DNA from 3 places in the Streptomyces sp. NPDC056144 genome. Region 3 is predicted to be linked to each of the others. Evidence: riboswitches for the same ligand, from Rfam matches in the RefSeq annotation. Region 3 holds a riboswitch; each other region holds the start of a gene.
What was found. Region 3 has a riboswitch for cyclic di-AMP ahead of ACFC0Z_RS14635 (M23 family metallopeptidase). Riboswitches for the same ligand answer to the same signal wherever they lie in the genome.
Positions count from the first base shown of each region.

Region 1: it holds a riboswitch for cyclic di-AMP, as region 3 does, so the genes downstream of both, ACFC0Z_RS01035 (peptidoglycan DD-metalloendopeptidase family protein) here and ACFC0Z_RS14635 (M23 family metallopeptidase) in region 3, are expected to answer to the same signal.
Region 2: it holds a riboswitch for cyclic di-AMP, as region 3 does, so the genes downstream of both, ACFC0Z_RS24610 (transglycosylase family protein) here and ACFC0Z_RS14635 (M23 family metallopeptidase) in region 3, are expected to answer to the same signal.

Region 1 covers NZ_JBHJVF010000001.1:228,270-235,436, reverse strand. The annotation lists gene ACFC0Z_RS01050 (STM4012 family radical SAM protein) at 1-1,189, shown strand, start outside; gene ACFC0Z_RS01045 (STM4011 family radical SAM protein) at 1,199-2,077, shown strand; gene ACFC0Z_RS01040 (SGNH/GDSL hydrolase family protein) at 2,064-2,858, opposite strand; gene ACFC0Z_RS01035 (peptidoglycan DD-metalloendopeptidase family protein) at 3,010-3,999, opposite strand; cyclic di-AMP (ydaO/yuaA leader) riboswitch at 4,004-4,160, opposite strand; gene ACFC0Z_RS01030 (tyrosine-protein phosphatase) at 4,555-5,376, shown strand; gene ACFC0Z_RS01025 (DUF6126 family protein) at 5,393-5,545, opposite strand; gene ACFC0Z_RS01020 (XRE family transcriptional regulator) at 5,566-6,210, opposite strand; gene ACFC0Z_RS01015 (aspartate aminotransferase family protein) at 6,318-7,167, opposite strand, start outside.
Region 2 covers NZ_JBHJVF010000008.1:192,693-199,859, reverse strand. The annotation lists gene ACFC0Z_RS24625 (DUF501 domain-containing protein) at 1-416, opposite strand, end outside; gene ACFC0Z_RS24620 (septum formation initiator family protein) at 481-951, opposite strand; gene eno (phosphopyruvate hydratase) at 1,040-2,326, opposite strand; gene ACFC0Z_RS24610 (transglycosylase family protein) at 2,602-3,408, opposite strand; cyclic di-AMP (ydaO/yuaA leader) riboswitch at 3,412-3,582, opposite strand; gene ACFC0Z_RS24605 (transglycosylase family protein) at 3,840-5,024, opposite strand; gene ACFC0Z_RS24600 (cytochrome P450) at 5,155-6,414, opposite strand; gene ACFC0Z_RS24595 (globin domain-containing protein) at 6,469-7,167, shown strand, end outside.
Region 3 covers NZ_JBHJVF010000004.1:124,305-131,471, forward strand. The annotation lists gene ACFC0Z_RS14620 (DNA topoisomerase (ATP-hydrolyzing) subunit A) at 1-1,488, opposite strand, end outside; gene ACFC0Z_RS14625 (M16 family metallopeptidase) at 1,670-3,025, shown strand; gene ACFC0Z_RS14630 (M16 family metallopeptidase) at 3,052-4,419, shown strand; cyclic di-AMP (ydaO/yuaA leader) riboswitch at 4,633-4,794, shown strand; gene ACFC0Z_RS14635 (M23 family metallopeptidase) at 4,802-5,584, shown strand; gene ACFC0Z_RS14640 (GntR family transcriptional regulator) at 5,718-6,401, shown strand; gene ACFC0Z_RS14645 (HPr family phosphocarrier protein) at 6,545-6,826, opposite strand; gene ACFC0Z_RS14650 (GNAT family N-acetyltransferase) at 7,013-7,167, shown strand, end outside.

The DNA of each region.
Region 1 (7,167 bases), on a different contig from region 3:
CGAGGTCCGCTGCGGCTTCTGCAACCTCTTCACCCGGATCGGCGCCCCCGACGAGCTGACGACCCGCTACCTGGACGCGCTCGACCGCCAGGCCACGGCCGTCCGCGAGGCGCTCGGGGACCGCGGGCCGGTGCGCTTCGCCACGGCCGCCTTCGGCGGCGGCACGCCGACCTTCCTCACCGCCGCCGAGCTGGAGCGGCTCTGCGACATCGCCGAGAAGCGGATGGGCGCCGACCTGCGGGCCGTGCCGCTCTCCGTGGAGACCTCGCCGTCGACCGCCACGGCCGACCGGCTGGCCGTCCTCGCCGAGCGGGGCGCGACCCGGCTGAGCATCGGCGTGCAGAGCTTCGTGGAGGCGGAGGCGCGGGCGGCCGTCCGGCCGCAGCGGCGCGCCGACGTGGAGGCGGCGCTCGGCCGCATCCGCGACACCGGCGTCCCCGTGCTCAACATCGACCTCATCTACGGCATCGACGGCCAGACCGAGACGTCCTGGCGGAGCTCGCTCGACGCGGCCCTCGCCTGGCGCCCGGAGGAGCTGTACCTCTACCCGCTGTACGTGCGGCCGCTCACCGGCCTCGGCCGGATCCAGGACCCCGCCGCCGCCGACCGGGAGTGGGACGAGCAGCGGCTCCGCCTCTACCGGTACGGCCGCGACCACCTCCTCGCGCAGGGCTACGAGCAGGTGTCGATGCGGATGTTCCGCCGCGCGGACGCGGGCCCGTCGGGGCCCGACGACTACGCGTGCCAGACGGACGGCATGATCGGCCTGGGCTGCGGCGCCCGCTCGTACACCTCGGCGCTGCACTACTCCTTCGACTACGCCGTCGACATGCGGAAGATCCGCACGATCATCGACACCTACACGGAGACCGGGTCGGAGGAGTTCGCGCGCGCCCACCACGGCTTCGCGACGACCGGCGCCGAGGCCCGGCGCCGCCACCTCCTCCAGTCGCTGCTCCAGGCCGAGGGCATGCCGGTCGCCGGGTACGAGGAGCGGTTCGGCTCCTCTCCGTTCGCGGACTTCGGTCCGGAGCTCGGCCGCTTCGAGGGGTACGGCTGGCTCGACGCGGACGCCCCGGCCGGGCTGCTGCGCCTGTCGCCCGAGGGCCTCGCGCACTCCGACGGGCTCGGGCCCGAGCTCTTCTCCCCCGCCGTGCGGGCCGCCATGGCCGCGTACGAGCTGAAGTAGGCGGTCGTCGTGGATCTCACCGTGCTCTACCGGGGGCCGCTCTCCTCCTGCGACTTCGACTGCCCGTACTGTCCCTTCGCCAAGCGCCGGGACAGCCGGGAGCAGCTGCGCGCGGACCGGGCCGCGCTGGAACGGTTCACCGGCTGGGCGGCCGCGCAGACCGGCGACCGGCTGCGCATCCTCTTCACCCCGTGGGGCGAGGGCCTGGTCCGCTCCTGGTACCGGCGCGCGCTGGTGGAGCTGTCGCGGCTCCCGCACGTCGAGCGGGTCGCGATCCAGACCAACCTGAGCTGCCGCACGGAGTGGCTGGCGGAGGCCGACCCGTCGAGCGTGGCGCTGTGGTGCACGTACCACCCGGGGCAGACGCCGTTCGAGCGGTTCCTCGGCAAGTGCCGGGAGCTCGCGGAGCGGGGCGTCCGGTTCAGCGTGGGCGTGGTCGGCCTGCCGGAGCACGCGGAGGAGGCGCGGCGGCTGCGGGCCGCGCTGCCGCCCCACGTCTACCTGTGGGTGAACGCGGCCGAGGGGCACACGTACACCGACGCGGAGGCGGCGGAGTGGACGGCCCTCGACCCGCTCTTCCCGTACAGCCGGCATCCGCACCGTTCGGCCGGGCTGCCTTGCCGCACGGGCGAGTCGGTGATCTCGGTGGACGGCGAGGGGACGGTGCGGCGCTGCCACTTCGTCAGGGCCGAGCTGGGGAACCTGTACGACGGCTCGTACCGCGCCGCCCTGCGTCCCCGCGCCTGCCCCCTCGCCGTCTGCGACTGTCACATCGGGTACGTCCACCTGGAGACGCTGCCGCTGTACGACGTCTTCGCCGGCGGGGTCCTGGAGCGGATCCCCGCCGCGCGTCCCCCCGGCCTGCCCCTGGGGCTCACAGGGGCATGAGATCCGGGCGCTTGGCCTCGACGTGGTCGCCGGAGCTCTCGCCCCGGAGCCGGCGGCCGATCCAGGGCACGAGGAACTCCTTGGCCCAGTGGAGGTCGTCGCGCCGGACCTCCAGGGTGCCGCGCACCGGCAGCGGCGGCCAGGGCTGGTCCGGGTCGGCCGGGACCTCCATACCGAGGACCTGGGCGGCGCGGAGCGCGACCCGGGTGTGGCCGTCGGGCGAGAGGTGGAGCCGGTCGTCGTCCCAGGCCCGCCGGTCCTGCACGGACTTCAGGGACCACAGGTCGAGGACCGGGCAGTCGTACCGGTCGGCGATGGACCGCACGTGCGCGGTGTACGTGGCGATCTTGCCCCGCAGGTGCTTGAGCACGGGGACGTCACGGGTGTCGAAGCCGGTGGTCACCATGACCGTGCCGACGGCGGACGTGAGGTCCGCGACGGCACGCTCGAAGCGCTCGGCCACGTCGTCGGGGTCCGTGCCGGGGCGGATGATGTCGTTGCCGCCGGCGCAGAAGGTCACCAGGTCGGGGGCGAGTTCCTTCGCCCTCGGGACCTGTTCCGCCACGATCTGGTCGAGCAGGCGTCCCCGTACGGCCAGGTTGGCGTAGCGGAAGGCGTCGTGCTCCGGCAGCTGGTCGGCGAGCAGGACCGCGAAGCGGTCCGCCCAGCCGACGAACGTCCCGTCGGGCCCGGGGTCTCCGACGCCCTCGGTGAAGCTGTCACCGATCGCCGCGTACGACCCGAATGCGTTCTTGTCTTCTGATCTCGAATCGTCTGCCACGGGAGCACATCCTTCCCTTTCGAATGTGACCTACGCGACCGTAGGGAGGGGTTGACGAGCAGTGACATATGCCACCGATAAAGATTCTCCCAAGACGGAATACGAGAACGGCCCGGCACATGAGTGCCGGGCCGTCTCGCTGTCAGGTGTCTCAGATGGAGACGCCGTGGCCGCGCAGGTACGCGAGCGGGTCGATGTCCGAGCCGTAGCTCGGCGAGGTGCGGATCTCGAAGTGCAGGTGCGGGCCGGTGGAGTTGCCGGTCGAGCCGGAGAGGCCGATCTGCTGACCGCCGCTGACCTGCTGGCCGGCGGAGACGGCGAGGGACGAGAGGTGCGCGTACTGCGAGTAGTTGCCGTCGGCGTGCTGGATGACGACCTCGTTGCCGTAGGCGCCGCTCCAGCCGGCGGAGACGACCGTGCCGGCGCCGACGGCGCGGACGGTGGTGCCGGAGGAGGCGATGAAGTCGGCACCGGTGTGGTAGCCGGAGGACCACATGGAGCCGGAGGCGCGGTACGGGGTGGAGACGCCGTTGCCGACGGGGGCGACCCAGCCGGACGAGGTGGCGGCCACCGAGGTGCGCTCGGTGCTGCGGGAGGCGCGCTGGGTGTCGCCGTTCTTCGCGGAGGACGAAGAGGAGGAGGCGGAGGACGAGGAAGAGGAGGCCGCGGAGGACTTCTTCTTGGTGTGCTTGGTCTGCGCCTTCTCGGTGCTCTTCGGGGCGGCCTTCACGGCGGCGGCCGAGGTGCTCTTCGCGCCGAGGGTCAGCTTCATGCCGGGCATGATCAGCGACGGGTCCGCGCCGACGACCTGGCGGTTGTCCTCGTAGAGCTTCTCCCAGCCGCCGGCGACGTTCTGCTCGTCGGCGATCTTCGAGAGGTAGTCGCCGCTGACGACGGAGTACGTCTTCGGGGCCGCCTTCACGGCGGCGGGGGTCGCCTTCACCGCGGCGGGGGCCTTCACCTGGGCGGCGACGGCCACGGCCTGGGCGGGGACGGTCGCCGGGGCGGCCTGCTCGGCGGCGTAGGCCCCGGTGGCGCCGAAGATCGGCAGGGCGACGACGGCGCCGCCCGTACCGGCGGCGACGAGGCCGCGGGTCAGGGGGCTGAACTTGGGACGGCGGTGCTTACCCTTCGTGGGCATGGCGAATTCCTCTCCGGCGCCTACGAGGTGAGCTGTCGGGTTCGGACTGGAGATGCCCGGCCGCGTGTCTCACGCGGCTTCACCCCAAGCCGTCCTGCGTCGCGGGACCGGCGTCTTTCCTGGGTCCCCCGCTCCTGCCACGCATGGGATGAGTGCGGATTCCGGGCGGTGGCAGGATTAGGCGGTCCGACCGGATTGATGGCGACGCTAGACGAGCGGGGTCGGAGCAAACAAGCCGCACTTTTCCTTTCTCAAGATCGGCGGCTAATTCCGGGCCGAATTCCGATCACCCTGCGTGGATGACGGTCCCTCGATTTCCTTTTCATGCACGGGAATTGCTCCGGGCCTCCGACCACGATCCGTCACCTCTATGACCCTGCTCACCAGCGCCCGCCCATCTCACCTGCAAACGGGGCGCGTTGTGGCCTAGACCTCATAACGGACAGATCGACCATTTCGACCAGATGGGGTGCGCCGACACGGCGTCACCTGGATGATTGCCCCAGGAACCGACTCGCGTGCCCGGCACCCGAACACCGACCACCAGGAGCATCCGTGACGCAGCAGCTGCCGCAGGTCCCGCCCACCGACGCGAACGAGCCCGAGCTCGCCGAGGTCCGCAACTTCCGGGACGTGGGCGGCCTGCCGACGACGGACGGGCGCGCGGTGCGGCCCGGGCGCCTCTTCCGCAGCGGCCACCTCGCCCACGCGACCGAGGAGGACGCGGCCTTCCTCGCCTCGCTGAACCTGCACACCGTCTTCGACTTCCGCAACGCCGCCGACCGCCAGGTCGAGGGCGCGGACGTCGAGCTCCCCGGCGTGCGGAACGTGAACATACCGCTGAGCGACCCGGCCGACGGCAAGGAGTTCTGGAAGATGGTCCGCGACGGCGACGTCGCGCAGCTGCGGGAGATCCTGGGCGAGGGCAAGGCCGCGGCCCGTATGTCCGATTCGTACCGCTCGATGCTGGTCGAGCGGACCGCCGAGCACAGCCGCCTCCTGCACGCCCTGGCGGAGGACAGCGTCCCGGCCCTGATGCACTGCGCGGCCGGCAAGGACCGCGCGGGCCTCTCCATCGCGATCACCCTGCTCGCGATCGGCGTCGAGCGGGAGGCCATCGAGGCCGACTACGTGAAGTCGAACGCTCCGCACCGCCGCTACAAGGTGCGACGCAGCTCCACCACGACGGACGCCATGTCGCCCGAGGTGATGGAGCTGCTGAGCCCGCTCTTCGACGCGCGGGTGGAGTACCTGCGGGCCGCCCTGGAGTCGGTCGAGGCGACCTGGGGTTCGGTGGAGGCGTACCTCACGGAGGGCCTGAAGCTCTCTCCGGAGACCCGCGAGCGCCTGCGCGGGCAGTTCCTCACCGAGGCCTGAGCCCGCCGGACGGGCCCTAGCCGTTGCCGCCCATGGAGAACAGCAGGTAGAGGAAGCCGGCGAAGAGGTGACCGGCGATCAGGTAGGCGAAGAGGCGGAGCACGAGCCCCTTCGGGAACTTGCCTTCACCGCGCTCTTCGCCGGTGACCGCTGCGGACTTCTCGGACATGTCGGTCCTTTCGGGGTGAATCAGCGCCGGTGCGGGGTCCCGTCGCCGAGGCACAGCTCGGCGACGGGGCTCTGCATGAGGGTGTGGACGAAGAGCAGCTCGGCACCGCCGCGCGTGGCGGCGCCGATGCGGTGCGGGGTGAGCGAGTCGAAGTGCGCGCTGTCCCCGGGATCGAGGACGTGCACGGCGTCGCCGAGCGCGAGCCGCACCTGGCCCTCCAGGACGTGGATCCACTCCTCGCCCGGGTGGACGCGCACGATGTCGGCCTTCGTGGCGTACGGGACGTGGACGCGGAGGCACTGGAGGGCGCGCCCGGCGCCGCCCGCCTGCCGGTAGATCCAGCCGTCGGCCTCGACGGGATCGGAGCGGCCGGCCCGGACGACGGGGTCGTGCTCGGGAGGGGTCTCGCCGAGCAGCTCGGAGACCGTCGTACCGTAGGTACGGGACAGGGCGAGCAGCATCGGGAGCGAGGGCTGCCGGTTCCCCGTCTCCAGCCGGGAGAGGTGGGCCGGCGAGAGTCCGGCCCGGTGGGCGGCGGCCTCCAGGGTGAGTCGCCGGCGGCGGCGCAGGGCCCGCAGCTGCGGGGCGACGTCCGGCAGGAGGTCGGGCGCGCCGGGAGCGGCGGCGGCAGGGTCCGGGGAGCGGTCCCCGGGGACGTGGTCCATGCGTCCATTCCGCCAGGATCATGCCTCTGAGGCAAGTTTCTTGCCTCAGAGGCAAAACTTCGCGTGATGATCCGTACTGATCCGTGATGATCCCGGGATGCCGCGGATCAGCGCTGCGCGACCGCCTGCTTCACCAGTGTGCGCCCGAAGTCCCACATCAGCCCGCCCCCGCCGTGCGCGTCGTCCATGACCGCCGTGAAGGCCCTGACGAACCGGTCCACGTCCGCCTCGTCGATGACCAGCGGCGGGATCAGTTTGATCACCTCCAGGTGGTCCCCGGAGACCTGGGTGAGGATCCGGTGCCGCTGGAGCAGGGGCACCACGACCATCTGGGCGAAGAGGCCCTTGCGGGCCGCCTGGAGCATCGCCCACCGGCCGCGCAGCCCCAGCGAGGTCGGCCGGCCGAACTCGATCCCGATCATCAGACCGCGCCCCCGCACCTGGTGCAGCAGCTCGTACCGGGGTACGAGCTCCGCCAGGCGCGAGCGCAGCAGCCCGCCGACCCGCCGGACGTGGCCGACGACGTCCTCGTCCTCCATGACGGAGAGCACGGCGAGCCCGGCGGCCATGGCCTGCGCGTTCGCACCGAAGCTCGCCGAGTGGACGAGGACCCGGTCCATCGAGGAGTAGACCTTCCTGAAGATCCAGTCCTTGCCGAGGGTGGCGCCGACCGGCACGTACCCGCCGGAGAGCGCCTTGGCGACGCACACGAGGTCCGGCTCGACGCCGGGCTCGTGCTGGTACGCGTAGAAGTCGCCGGTCCTGCCGAGGCCGGTCTGCACCTCGTCGGCGACGAGCAGCGCGCCGTGCCGGTGCAGCAGCTCCTGGGCGGCACGCAGGAAGCCGGGCGGTGCCTCGTGGACGCCCTTGCCCTGGATGGGCTCGACGACGAAGGCGGCCACGTCGCCCTTGCGCAGCTCCCGCTCCAGGGCGTCGAGGTCCCCGAGGGCGATCGCG
Region 2 (7,167 bases), on a different contig from region 3:
TGGCCGACGAGGACGTGCAGGCACTTGACCCGGTCCGGCATGCCGCCGGCGCTCGGGAAGCCCTCCAGGACCTCGATCGCGTCACGGCGCGCGATGTAGTCCTCGTGCGCGGCGCGGTAGGCGGCGGCGAGCTCCGGGTCGGTGGCGAGCCGGGCCTGCATCTCCTTCATGACCCCGTTGGCCTCCAGCGTGCCGATGGCCGAGGCCGCCTTGGGGCACGTCAGGTAGTACGTGGTCGGGAAGGGGGTGCCGTCGGGGAGCCGGGGCGCCGTCTCGACGACGTCCGGCTGGCCGCACGGGCAGCGGTGCGCGATGGCGCGCAGGCCGCGCGGCGGGCGGCCGAGCTGGAGCTCGAAGGCCTCGATGTCCGTCGCGGTGGGCTCGGTGCGGTCGGTCTGCGGAGGGGGCGTTTCCATGTCTGCTGCCTGTCTGCCTTGCAAGGGTCTGTCGCGGAGGGGGTGCCGGGGAGGGCGGGGGGTCTCAGGGCCTGTCGGCCTTGTCGACGCCGTCCCAGAGGTTGTCGTACCAGGGGCGGTCCGCCGCCTCCTGGCCGGCGCGGGGCCGCTGCTCCGCGTCGGGGTCGTTCACGGTGAAGCCGGTCTCGCCGGGGAGCACGTAGTGCAGGTGTTCCCGGGCGAGGCGCCGGACGTAGGCCGGGTCCTGGAGGCGGGCCTTCTCGTCCTTCAGCTCCTCGACGCGCTGCGCGGTCTCGGCGGCCCTGCGTTCCTGGTCGGCGATCTCGCCCTGCTGGGAGACGTAGCTCCGCATCGGGTAGGCGAGCGCCACGACGAGGGAGCAGACGACGAGGGCGAGGAAGGCCGCGCGCCCGGTGAGCCGGGAGCGGCGGGCCTGCCGCCGGGTCTGCGAACGGTAGACACGGGCCGCGGTCTGCTCGCCGAGCAGTTTGATCCGGGTAGCGGTCGAGAACCGGTCCCGGTCCTTCACGGCCATGTCAGGTCGCCTCCCCTGTTCATACGTACGTCCCCGCACACGGTACGGGACCGAGTACGGGGACGTACGGAACTGCCTAGGGCTGTGTTCAGCCCTTGAAGCGCGGGAAGGCGCTGCGGCCGGCGTAGACCGCGGCGTCATCGAGGATCTCCTCGATGCGCAGGAGCTGGTTGTACTTGGCGACGCGGTCCGAGCGGGCCGGGGCGCCGGTCTTGATCTGGCCACAGTTCACGGCGACGGCGAGGTCGGCGATGGTGACGTCCTCGGTCTCGCCGGAGCGGTGGGACATCATGCACTTGAAGCCGTTGCGCTGGGCGAGCTCGACGGCGTCGAGGGTCTCGGTCAGCGAACCGATCTGGTTGACCTTGACCAGGAGGGCGTTCGCGGTGCCCTCCTCGATGCCGCGGGCCAGACGCTCCGGGTTGGTGACGAAGAGGTCGTCGCCGACGATCTGGACCTTGGCGCCCAGCTTGTCGGTGAGGACCTTCCAGCCCGCCCAGTCGTCCTCGAACAGCGGGTCCTCGATGGAGACCATCGGGTACGCGGCGACGAGCTCCTCGTAGTACTCGGTCATCTCGGCGGCCGAGCGGGACTTGCCCTCGAACTCGTACTTGCCGTCCTTGTAGAACTCGGACGCGGCGACGTCGAGCGCGAGCGCGACATCTGTGCCGGGGGCGTAGCCGGCCTCCTTGATGGCCTCGACGATGAGGTCGAGGGCGGCGCGGTTCGACTCGAGGTTCGGGGCGAAGCCGCCCTCGTCGCCGAGGCCGGTGGAGAGGCCCTTGCGCTTCAGCACGCTCTTGAGCGTGTGGTAGATCTCCGCACCCCAGCGAAGGGCCTCGGAGAAGGACTCCGCGCCGATCGGGGCGATCATGAACTCCTGGATGTCGACGTTGGAGTCGGCGTGCGACCCACCGTTGAGGATGTTCATCATCGGAACGGGCAGCAGGTGCGCGTTCGGGCCGCCCAGGTAGCGGAAGAGCGGGAGGTCGGACGCCTCGGAGGCGGCGTGCGCGACGGCGAGCGAGACGCCGAGGATGGCGTTCGCGCCGAGCGAGCCCTTGTTCTCGGTGGCGTCCAGGTCGAACATGGCCTGGTCGATCAGGCGCTGCTCGGTGGCGTCGTAGCCGACGAGCTCCGGGCCGATCTGCTCGATGACGGCGAGGACGGCCTTCTCGACACCCTTGCCGAGGTAGCGGTTCGGGTCACCGTCGCGGAGCTCGATGGCCTCGAAGGCACCGGTGGAGGCGCCGGACGGAACAGCAGCACGGCCGGTGCTGCCGTCGTCGAGGCCGACCTCGACCTCGACCGTGGGGTTGCCTCGGGAGTCCAGGATTTCCCGGGCTACGACGACGTCGATGGACGGCACGAGCATCTCCTTCTGGGATGTGACGCTGGATGTGACGCAAGGTCCGGTGCAGGGTCGCTTGGCCTTGCGACAAGAGCCTAACCGTCTCCGGGGCTCCGGCCAGCCGTGCGCCCGCCCCCTGGGACGAAAAAGGGCCCAAGGGTGGGCATGTCGGGACGAAGGACCCGAGAATTACTGGACAGTAATCGGCGAATGCCCCGGAAAAAGGAGAACCCCGGTCCGGCGCGCACGGGGGAAGGGCGCGCCGGACCGGGGTGGTCACCGCGGAGTCGTCGTCAGACTTACTTCAGGTGGAGCTGCTGACCCACGTAGATGAGGTCGGCGTTGTCGACGATGTCCTTGTTCAGGTCGAAGAGCTTGGCCCAGCCGCCCGTGACGCCCTGCGCCTGAGCGATCTTGCTGAGCGTGTCGCCGGCCTTGACCGTGTACTCGCCGTCGCCCTTCTTGACCGTCTGGCCGGTCGGGGTGGTGACGGTCTTCTTGGCGGAGGCCTTCGGCGCGGCGTACTGCTGCGTCGACTGCTTCGGGGCCTGGCGCTGCTCGCTGCGGGTGGTCGGCTGCTCGGCCGTGCGCTTCTTGGTGTAGCCGTTCGAGCTGCTGGAGCTGCTCGAAGAAGAGGAGGAGCTCTTCTTGGAGTAGGAGGAGGAGCCCGAGTTCGAGGACGAGCTGGAGGAGCTGGAAGAGCTGGAGGAGCTCGACGAGCCGCCGGAGTACGAGGCGCCGGAGAGACCCACGCCACAGCTCGGCCACGCGCCCTTGCCCTGGCTCGCGAGAACCTTCTCGGCGACGGCGATCTGCGCGGACTTCGACGCCTGGTTGGCGGTCGGGGCGTAGGCGGTGCCGCCGTACGCGGCCCAGGTGGACGGCGAGAACTGGAGGCCGCCGTAGTAGCCGTTGCCCGTGTTGATGGACCAGTTGCCACCGGACTCGCACGCGGCGACGCGGTCCCACTCGGAGGCGGTGGCGGCCGAGGCGGTGCCCGCGGTCATCAGCGGGGCGGCGACGGCGACGCCGGTCACGCCGACGAGAGCGGCGACCTGGGTGGCCTTGGAGGGACGACGGTGCTTGCCCTTGGCGGAAAACAGCATGGGGATTCTCCTCACCGACGCCTGTGAGGTGAGCTGTCGGGTTCGGGCCGGAAAGTTGCCCGGCCGCGTGTCCTTGCACGCGGCTTCACCCCAAGCCGTTCTCGGCCGTCTCTCAACGGCCGGGACCGGCACTTACCTTGGGTCCCCCACTCCTGCCTTCGGCGCTTGCGCGACGACTGTTCCCTCGACCGACGGCAGGATTCGGCGTTTCGGTCGACGGGGCCCGCGGTGGCGAGCGGTTACGACCATAGGCACAAGCCCGCCGGAAGCTCAAAGGGCGACATTGCGGAAAAATCGCCCCTACTTGCCCTCCGGCGGGGGGTGTTTGCGCAGGTGGGAGGTGACGGAAGCAAAGTTCGCGGTAGTGACACGCCAGTTGGGGTGAAGAGACCCATGTCTCACTTACCCAAATCCGGACATACAGCCGCGAACTACTCCCCCTTCGACTCCGAACCGACCGTCAGGTCGAGGCTCTGACCAGGAAGGATGTGGTCCGGATCGGCCCCCACCGTCCCGCGGTTGGCGTCGTAGAGGGCGTTCCAGCCGCCGGGGAGTTCGTTCTCCTGTGCAATCTCCGACAGGTTGTCACCCGGTCGCACCGTGTACGCGTCCGAAGCGCCCTGACTGTCCGTTGTGCCCGAATCCTTCGACGCGTCAGTCGCGGACCGCGCCACGTCCGCCGTGCCGGTCTTGTCCGTTGTGCCGGATTCCTCCGGGGCGGGTTCCCCCCGGTGCTTGCCGGTGCCGGGCGCGACCGACGCGGCGTCACCCGGAGACACGCCGGGCGATTCGGGCGTACCGGGCGTTACGGGCGTGGTGGGCGCCCCGGGGGCGACGGGCGTCACGGAGGCGTCGGGCGCGACCGGGGCGGTGGGCGTGCCGGGCGCGTCGGGGTCCGAGGGCTTCCCCGTGCCAGGAGTGCCGGGCGTGCCGGGCGTGGCAGGCGGGGTGGACGTGCCCGGGGTGACGGACGTCGCCGGGGAGTCCGGCGTGGCCGAGGCGTCGGGGGTGGCGGGCGTCACGGGCGTGACGGGGATCGCGGGGGCGACCGAGCGCTCCGGGGTCACCGGCGTACGGGAGCCCGCGCCCGACGGCGTACCGGCGGACGTACCGGTGGAGGGGGTGTCAGAAGGCGTCGCCGTGGCCGCCGACGGCGCCCCCGAGGTCCGGTTGGACTCCGCCACGGGCCCCGTGGACCTCTCCGCGGGCGTGGCCGGGCCCGGGTCGACCCCGGTGGCCTTGCCGTCCTTCTTCAGGCCCGCGATCGGCGCGCAGGTCGCCCAGTCCGTGCCGCCGGCGACGAACGCCTTGTCGGCGACCGCGATCTGCTGCGCGCGGCTGGCGAGGTCGGGGCTGGGCGCGTAGGCGAGGCCGCCGTTCCGCTCCCAGCTCTCCTGGGTGAACTGGAGACCGCCGTACATCCCGTTGCCGAAGTTCGCGCTCCACTGGCTGCCGGACTCGCACTCGGCGACCCGGTCCCAGGTGGCGGCGTCGGCGGCGGACGCGGAGCCGGTGGCGAGCAGCGGCAGCGCCATGGCGGACCCGGTCACGCCCGCGGCGACGACGAGGGCGGGGGCCTGACGGGGGCGGCGGTGTCGTCCGTTCCCGGAGCGCATAGGGAGGCCTTTCGCGTGACGGCTGAGGTTGCCGGGAAACGTAGCGGCATTCGAACGCTCGTCACAAGTCGGTGGAGCCCCGATCACGCGAAGATCACAGTTCTGACGAACCGTCAACTAGCCCAGTGTTTCACCCAATACGCCCAGAAGGGGAGAATTCCACCGGAAGCGTGCGCAATCCCCGCATGATGAGCCCGCCGCGCCACCGCAGTTCGTTCGGATCGGCGGCAAGTCGCAGGTCCGGCAGGCGAGTCAGCAGCGTCGCGAGCGCGGTCTGCCCCTCCAGGCGGGCGAGCGGCGCCCCCAGGCAGTAGTGGATCCCGTGCCCGTACCCCAGGTGCTGGCTGTCCCGCCGCGAGAGGTCGAGGACGTCCGGGTCCGTGAAGCGCTCCGGGTCGCGGTTCGCGGCGGCGAGGACGACGAGCACCGGGTCGCCCGCCGGGATCTCCTGCCCGCCGATGGTCAGCGCCCGCGTCGCGTACCGCCAGGTCGCCATCTCGACCGGGCCGTCGAACCGCAGCAGCTCCTCGACGCCCGTCTCCAGGAGCCCGGTCTCCCCCGCCGCGATCGAGGCCTGGAGCCGCTCGCGCTCCTCGGGGCGGCGCAGCAGCTGGTAGACGCCGTTGCCGATGAGGTTCACGGTCGTCTCGAAACCGGCGAAGAGGATGATGAAGGCCATGGCGGCGGCCTCGTTCTCCGTGAGGTGCTCGCCGTGGTCGGAGGCCTTGATGAGCCCCGAGATCAGGTCGTCGCCGGGCTCCTCCCGCTTGCGGTGGATCAGCTCCGCGAGATAGCCCCGCATCTTCTTCACCGACCGGGCGACCCCGCCGCGCGGCCCGCCGCCGTGCCGGATCATCATCCCGGCCCAGTCCCGGAAGTCGTCCTGGTCCTCGGGCGGCACACCCAGCAGGTCGCAGATCGCGTAGATGGGGAGCGGGAAGGCGAACTCGTGGATGAGGTCGGCGCTCCCCTTCTCCACGAAGGAGTCGATGAGCCGGTCGGTCAGCTCCTGCACGCGCGGCGCGAACTCCGCGACCCGGCGCGGGGTGAACGCCTTCGACACGAGCCGCCGCAGCCGGGTGTGGTCCGGCGGGTCGATGTTCAGCAGGTGGGTCATCAGCTCGGCCTTGCGCTCGCCGGGGATGCCCGTCTTCCCCTTGGCGTGCGGGGACTCGTCGTGGTGCGCCGGGTTCTTCGAGAGACGCTGGTCCGCCAGGGCCTGCCGGGCGTCCGCGTACCGCGTCACGAGCCAGGCCTCGACCCCGCTCGGCAGCTTCGTCCGGTGCACGGGGGCGTGCTCCCGCAGCCAGGCGTAGGCGGGATACGGATCGCTCGCGAACTCCCAGGTGAAGAGCTCGGGGGCGGGCGGCGGGACAGGCACGGTGCTCACCCGACGACCGTACCCGCGATCGGCGTGATCCCGCCGTGCCCTAGATTCTTGTCAGTGGACCCCCAGCTGCTCAGAAGTACGTTCGCGATCGTCGAGAGACGGGCCGAACACGCCGTCACGTTCTTCTACTCGCACCTCTTCTGGCACAACCCGGGAGTACGCGAGCTCTTCCCCGAGGACATGACCCCGCAGCGGGACCGGCTCTTCGCCGCGCTCACCCATGTGGTGACCCACCTGGAGGACCCCGCCCTCGCCGCCTACGCGGCCCACCTCGGCCGCGACCACCGCAAGTTCCTGGCCACCCCCGGCCTGTACGCCGCCGTCGGCGAGAGCCTCGTCGCCGCCTTCGCGCACGCGGCCGGCTCCGCCTGGACCGTCGAGGCGGAGAAGGCCTGGACCGAGGCGTACACCCACCTCTCCGAGCTGATGCTCGCGGGCGCCGACGAGGCCGCCGGGTCCGGGGAGCCCGCCTGGTGGGACGCGGACGTCGTCCGCCACGAGCGGTACGGCGACAGCCTCGCCCTCCTGACCCTGCGCCCCCGGCAGCCCCTCCCGTACGTCCCCGGGCAGTACGTCAGTGTCAGCTCGCTCCGGGTCCCCCGCGTCTGGCGCACGTACTCCCTCGCGAACGCGCCCCGCGCCGACGGCACCGTCGACCTCCACGTGAGCCGGATCCCCGGCGGCGCGATGAGCACCGCGCTCGTCGAGGACACCGGGCCCGGCGAGGTCCTGCGGCTCAGCTCCGCCGGCGGC
Region 3 (7,167 bases):
GCGCCGGTCGGTGGCGAACTTCTTCGCGACCGCGGCCAGTTCCGCCGAGACCAGCTTGCGCAGCTCGGTGTCGGAGTCGAGGATCCCGGTCAGCTCGTCGATCTCGCCGTTGAGCCGGTCGCTCTCGGTCTCCAGCTCCAGGCGGTCGAACTTGGTGAGGCGGCGCAGCGGGGTGTCCAGGATGTACTGCGTCTGGATCTCGCTCAGCGAGAAGCGCTCCATCAGGCGCTCCTTGGCCTGCGCGGAGTTGTCGCTCTCCCGGATGATCCGGATGACCTCGTCGATGTCGAGGAGCGCCACGAGCAGGCCCTCGACCAGGTGGAGACGGTCGCGCTTCTTGGTGCGGCGGAACTCGGAGCGGCGCCGGACCACGTCGAAGCGGTGGTCGAGGTAGACCTCGAGGAGCTCCTTGAGGCCGAGCGTGAGCGGCTGGCCGTCGACCAGTGCCACGTTGTTGATGCCGAAGGACTCCTCCATCGGCGTCAGCTTGTAGAGCTGCTCCAGGACCGCTTCCGGCACGAAGCCGTTCTTGATCTCGATGACGAGACGCAGGCCGTGGTTGCGGTCGGTGAGGTCCTTGACGTCCGCGATGCCCTGGAGCTTCTTGGAGCCGACGAGGTCCTTGATCTTGGAGATGACCTTCTCGGGGCCGACCGTGAAGGGCAGCTCGGTCACCACGATGCCCTTGCGGCGCGCCGTGACGTTCTCCACGGTCGCCGTGGCGCGGATCTTGAAGGAGCCGCGGCCCGACTCGTACGCGTCCTTGATGCCGGACAGGCCGACGATCCGGCCGCCGGTGGGCAGGTCGGGGCCGGGGACGAACCGCATGAGCGTCTCGAGGTCGGCGCTCGGGTGCCGGATCAGGTGCCGGGCGGCCGCGATCACCTCGCCGAGGTTGTGCGGCGGCATGTTGGTCGCCATGCCGACCGCGATGCCCGACGCGCCGTTCACCAGCAGGTTCGGGTACGCGGCGGGGAGCGCGACCGGCTCCTGCTCCTGGCCGTCGTAGTTCGGCGAGAAGTCGACCGTGTCCTCGTCGATGGACTCGGTCATGAGCAGGGCGGCCGGGGCCATCCGCGACTCGGTGTACCGCATGGCGGCCGGCGGGTCGTCGTTGCCGAGGGAACCGAAGTTGCCGTGGCCGTCGACGAGGGGGAGCCGCATGGAGAAGGGCTGTGCCATGCGGACCATGGCGTCGTAGATCGACGCGTCGCCGTGCGGGTGGAGCTTGCCCATCACCTCGCCGACGACGCGGGCGCACTTGACGAATCCGCGGTCGGGACGGAGCCCCATCTCGCCCATCTGGTAGACGATGCGTCGCTGGACGGGCTTCATGCCGTCGCGGGCGTCGGGGAGCGCGCGCGAGTAGATCACCGAGTACGCGTACTCGAGGAAGGAGCCCTGCATCTCGTCGACGACGTCGATGTCGAGGATCCTCTCCTCGAACGCGTCGTCCGGCGGCGGTGTCTTCGTGCTGCGGCGGGCCATCGCGGCTGCGGCTCCTTCACCAACATGGTTGATCTGACGCGGACCATTGTGGACCGTGCCACCGACAACGCCGACCGCGACCCGGAAGAGGGACATCCCGTCCGTACGGGAACTTCGCGAGGTGTCGGCGCGCTTGCATACAGTGGCAGGACTTTTTCACATCGCGATCGAAGGGACGTACATGCCCATGGGTCACACGGCCACGGCCGAGGCCGGCTCCGGCGGCCTGACAGCGACCGAGCACCGGTTGGCGAACGGCCTGCGCGTGGTGCTGTCCGAGGACCACCTGACCCCGGTCGCCGCGGTCTGCCTCTGGTACGACGTCGGCTCGCGCCACGAGGTCGCGGGCCGCACGGGCCTCGCCCACCTCTTCGAGCACCTGATGTTCCAGGGCTCGAAGCAGGTCCACGGCAACGGCCACTTCGAGCTGGTGCAGGGCGCGGGCGGCTCGCTCAACGGCACGACGAGCTTCGAGCGCACCAACTACTTCGAGACCATGCCCGCCCACCAGCTGGAGCTGGCGCTCTGGCTGGAGGCCGACCGCATGGGCTCGCTGCTCGCGGCCCTGGACGACGAGTCCATGGAGAACCAGCGGGACGTCGTCAAGAACGAGCGCCGCCAGCGCTACGACAACGTGCCGTACGGCACGGCCTTCGAGCGCCTGACGGCCCTCGCGTACCCCGAGGGCCACCCGTACCACCACACGCCGATCGGCTCCATGGCCGACCTCGACGCGGCGACGCTGGAGGACGCGCGGAACTTCTTCCGTACGTACTACGCGCCGAACAACGCGGTGCTGTCCGTGGTCGGCGACATCGACCCGGAGCAGACCCTGGCCTGGGTCGAGAAGTACTTCGGCTCGATCCCCGGCCACGACGGCAAGCCCGAGCCGCGCTCCGGCGAGCTGCCCGAGACCATCGGCGAGCAGCTCCGTGAGGTCGTCGAGGAGGAGGTCCCGGCCCGCGCGCTGATGGCCGCCTACCGCCTGCCGCACGACGGCACGCGCGCGTGCGACGCCGCCGACCTGGCCCTGACGGTCCTCGGCGGCGGCGAGTCCTCCCGGCTGCACAACCGCCTGGTCCGCCGCGACCGTACGGCGGTGGCCGCGGGCTTCGGCCTGCTGCGGCTCGCGGGGGCGCCCTCGCTGGGCTGGCTGGACGTCAAGACGTCCGGCGGCGTCGAGGTCCCGCAGATCGAGGCGGCCGTCGACGAGGAGCTCGCCCGCTTCGCCGCCGAGGGCCCCACGCCCGAGGAGATGGAGCGCGCGCAGGCGCAGCTGGAGCGCGAGTGGCTCGACCGGCTCGGCACGGTCGCGGGCCGCGCCGACGAACTGTGCCGGTTCGCCGTCCTGTTCGGCGACCCGCAGCTCGCCCTCACCGCCGTCGACCGGGTGCTCGACATCACCGCCGACGAGGTGCGCGAGGTCGCCGCGGCCAAGCTGCGCCCCGACAACCGCGCGGTGCTGGTCTACGAGCCGGTGGCCACCGAACAGAGCGACGAGGACGGCGCAGCCGAGGAAGAAGGAGCGGACCAGTGACCGACGCCGCCACGTCTTTGACGAGCATGGACTTCCACCCGCGGCCGACGCCCGGCGAGGCCAGGCCCTGGGCCTTCCCGGCCCCGGACCGCGGCAGCCTGCCCAACGGCCTGACGGTGCTGACCAGTCACCGCCCCGGCCAGCAGGTCGTCGCCGTGGAGATCTTCCTGCCGGCCCCGCTCGACGCGGAGCCCGCCGGTCTCGACGGCGTCGCCACGATCATGGCCCGCGCGCTCTCCGAGGGCACGGACAAGCACAGCGCCGAGGAGTTCGCGGCCGAGCTGGAGCGCTGCGGCGCGACGCTCGACGCGGGCGCCGACCACCCGGGCGTACGGGTCTCCCTGGAGGTCCCGGTCTCCCGGCTGCCCAAGGCGCTCGGGCTGCTCTCCGAGGCGCTCATCTCCCCGGCGTTCCCGGAGGAGGAGATCGAGCGGCTCGTCGCCAACCGGCTCGACGAGATCCCGCACGAGGCGGCCAACCCGGCGCGGCGCGCGGCCAAGCAGCTCTCCAAGGAGCTCTTCCCGGCCGAGTCGCGGCTGTCCCGGCCGCGCCAGGGCACCGAGGAGACCGTCAAGGCGATCGACGCCGCCGCGGTCCGCGCCTTCTACGAGGCCCACCTCCGGCCCAGCACCGCCACGGCAGTGATCGTCGGCGACCTGACCGGTGTCGACCTGGAGAAGCTCCTCGCCGAGACGCTGGGCGCCTGGACGGGCGGGCCCGGCGAGCCGCTGCCGATGCCGCCGATCACCGCCGACGACAGCGGACGGGTCGTCATCGTGGACCGGCCCGGCGCGGTCCAGACCCAGTTGCTGATCGGCCGGATCGGTCCGGACCGTCACGACAGCGCCTGGGCGGCGCAGGTCCTCGGCACGTACTGCCTGGGCGGCACGCTCACCTCCCGGCTCGACCGGGTCCTGCGCGAGGAGAAGGGCTACACGTACGGCGTGCGGGCCTTCGGGCAGGTGCTGCGTTCCGACGCCGAGGGGCGCGGTGCCTCGATGCTCGCGATCAGCGGCTCGGTCGACACCCCCAACACGGGTCCGGCACTTGACGACCTGTGGAAGGTGCTGCGGACCCTCGCCGCCGAGGGCCTCACCGACGGCGAGCGCGAGACCGCCGTGCAGAACCTCGTGGGCGTGGCCCCGCTCAAGTACGAGACGGCCGGCTCGGTCGCCGGGACGCTCGCCGACCAGGTCGAGCAGCACCTCCCGGACGACTACCAGGCCCGGTTGTACGCGCGTCTGGCCGAGACGGGCACGGTCGAGGCGACCGCCGCGGTGGTCAACGCCTTCCCGGTGGACCGGCTCGTCACCGTCCTCGTGGGCGACGCGGCGCGGATCGCGGAGCCGGTGCGCGCGCTCGGGATCGGCGAGGTCACGGTGGTGACGGGCTGACAGCTCGCTCGCCGGACGGCCAACGGAGGCCCCGACGCCCTGGTTTCGACCTGGTTCCGTCGGGGCCTTCCGTTATGTCCGAATAGGGAACAAGTCGACAGTATGACCTGTGGCATGTCTTACAAACAGGCGTGTCTGTTTGGTGCGGGGAAGACGGTCCGCATAGCGTCGGGACGGCTGTCCGGCAGTAGTACGTGCCGCACCCGCGGCGACGGACAGTCATCGCCGAGTCCCCGTCAGGCGCGAGCCTGGGGAGCCGGGGACCCACAGTCCCTGGGGTGAATCGGGCGCCTTCGTCACCGACGGAGGGGCTCGTAGGAGACCTTCCTGCTCCGAACCCGTCAGCTAACCCGGTAGGCGAGAAGGAAGGAAAGGAACAGCCTTGGCGTTCACCCGTGCCACCGGGAAGCATCGTGGGACGAGCCGGATGGCTCGCCGCAGCGCGGGGATAGCGGGCGTCGCGACGCTCGCGACCACCGGCGTCATCGGAACCCTCGCCTCCCCGGCACTCGCCGCCGACGGGAACAACCGCTCCGCCGAGGACACCGGCCTGACCCAGGTGGTCACCGAGGACTCCCTCGCGGACCGGATCAACGCCCAGGCCGCCGCCCAGGAGCAGGAGGCCTTCGAGGCCGTCGCCAAGGCGAAGGCCGAGGCCAAGGCCCGCGCCGAGGCCAAGCGCAAGGCGGAGGCCCGCGCCAAGGAGGTCCGCGAGGAGCGCGAGCGCGCCGCCCGCGAGGCCGAGCGCCGCCGCCTCGCCACCTTCCAGCTCCCCGTCGCCGGCTCGTACGTGAGCACCGGCTACAAGACCGGCGGCTCGCTCTGGTCCTCCGGCAGCCACTCCGGCATCGACTTCCACGCCGCCTACGGCAGCACCGTCGTCTCCGTCGGCTCCGGCACCGTCGTCGAGGCCGGCTGGGGCGGCGCGTACGGCAACAACATCGTCATCCAGATGAACGACGGCACGTACACCCAGTACGGGCACCTCTCGTCCATCGGGGTCTACGTCGGCCAGACCGTCGAGCCGGGCCAGCAGATAGGCATCTCAGGCTCGACCGGCAACTCGACCGGCCCGCACCTCCACTTCGAGGCCCGGACGGGTGCCGAGTACGGCTCGGACATCAACCCCATCACGTACCTCCGCGCCCGCGGCGTCAGCCTCTGACACCTCGCGCGTTCCGCGTCACGAAAGCCCCGGCTCGTACCGAGCCGGGGCTTTTTGAATTCACAGGGGGCATCGGAATTTCCGCTCCGCTGCAATAGAGTCGGACTCTCGCGGAAGAAAGCGGAGGTCGGTCATGCGCGTTCCCGCGCAATCGGTATGCACGGCGATCCGGGACGACATCGTCTCGGGCGTCTTCGAGCGGGGAGGTCGGCTGACCGAGGAACAGCTCGCCCGCCGCTACGGGGTCTCCCGTGTCCCGGTCCGCGAGGCCCTGCGCACCCTGGAGTCCGAGGGCTTCGTCGTCACCCGGCGGCACGCCGGCGCCCACGTCGCCGAACCCACCGTGCAGGAGGCGGCCGACCTCCTCGACATGCGGGCGCTGCTCGAACCGCTGGGCGCCGCCAGAGCCGCGCAGCGGCGTACGGAGGCGCACCTCAAGGTGCTGCGGGGCCTGGTCAGGCTGGGGCAGGAGCGGGCCAGGCGCGGCCAGGGCGAGGATCTGCGCGCGCTCGGGGCCTGGTTCCACGAGACGCTCGCGCAGGCCTCCGGCAGCCCCGCCCTGACGGCGCTGCTCACCCAGCTGCGGCACAAGATCGCCTGGATGTACGCGGTCGACCAGCCGGCCAAGCCGGTGGAGGCCTGGGCGGAGCACGGCGCGATCGTGGACGCGGTCGCGCGCGGCGACGCCGAACGGGCCAGGGCGCTGACCGCGCTGCACGCGGAACGCACGCTCGGGCTGCACCGGCTCAAAAAGCCGGAAGACGGCCGTGTGAGGGTTTCGCAACATGCCGTCAACACGGCGAGCGGTCGGAATTAACGTGTGCGCCGTATACAAAGAAGAGTGATCGGACCGCTATTCGCGCCGGTCTTTTCCTGCTGCCTGAAAACGGTGCCGTGAAATGCGAATGGCCCGGCCGCCGGAATTCCGGCGGCCGGGCCATTCGTCGTGCGAAGTCCGGATCAGACGGTCTCGGGGAGCTCGTCCAGACCCTCGGCGACCAGCTTCGCGAGGCGGTCGAGGGCGGTCTCGGCACCCTCGGCGTCGGAAGCGAGAACGATCTCCTCGCCGCCCTGCGCACCCAGGCCGAGCACCGCGAGCATGGACGCGGCGTTCACGGGGGTGCCCTCGGACTTGGCGATCGTCACCGGCACGCCGGAAGCCGTGGCGGCACGGACGAAGATGGACGCGGGGCGGGCGTGCAGGCCCTCGGCCCAGCCGACGTTGACGCGGCGCTCAGCCATGGTGTTGCCCTTCGAGTCTCAAGCGGGTTGTCTAGACCAGTCTCTCACGGGATGCGCGGTGCTCATGCCGACCTTCGGCCCGGATCGGACCGCCTTTCGGCCCTCCCCACCTTGCCCGTCGTCAGCCCGTCGCGCACGCGCGACGCGACCGATGCCGCCAAGCCGTACCGCCCTTAGGCTGACCTCATGCAGAGCGCCTCGGAGCAGTCGGAGCACGCCTATCCCGATCACTGGGAGGCCGACGTGGTGCTCCGGGACGGCGGCACCGCGCGGATCAGGCCCATCACCGCCGACGACGCCGACCGGCTGGTCAGCTTCTACGAGCAGGTCTCGGACGAGTC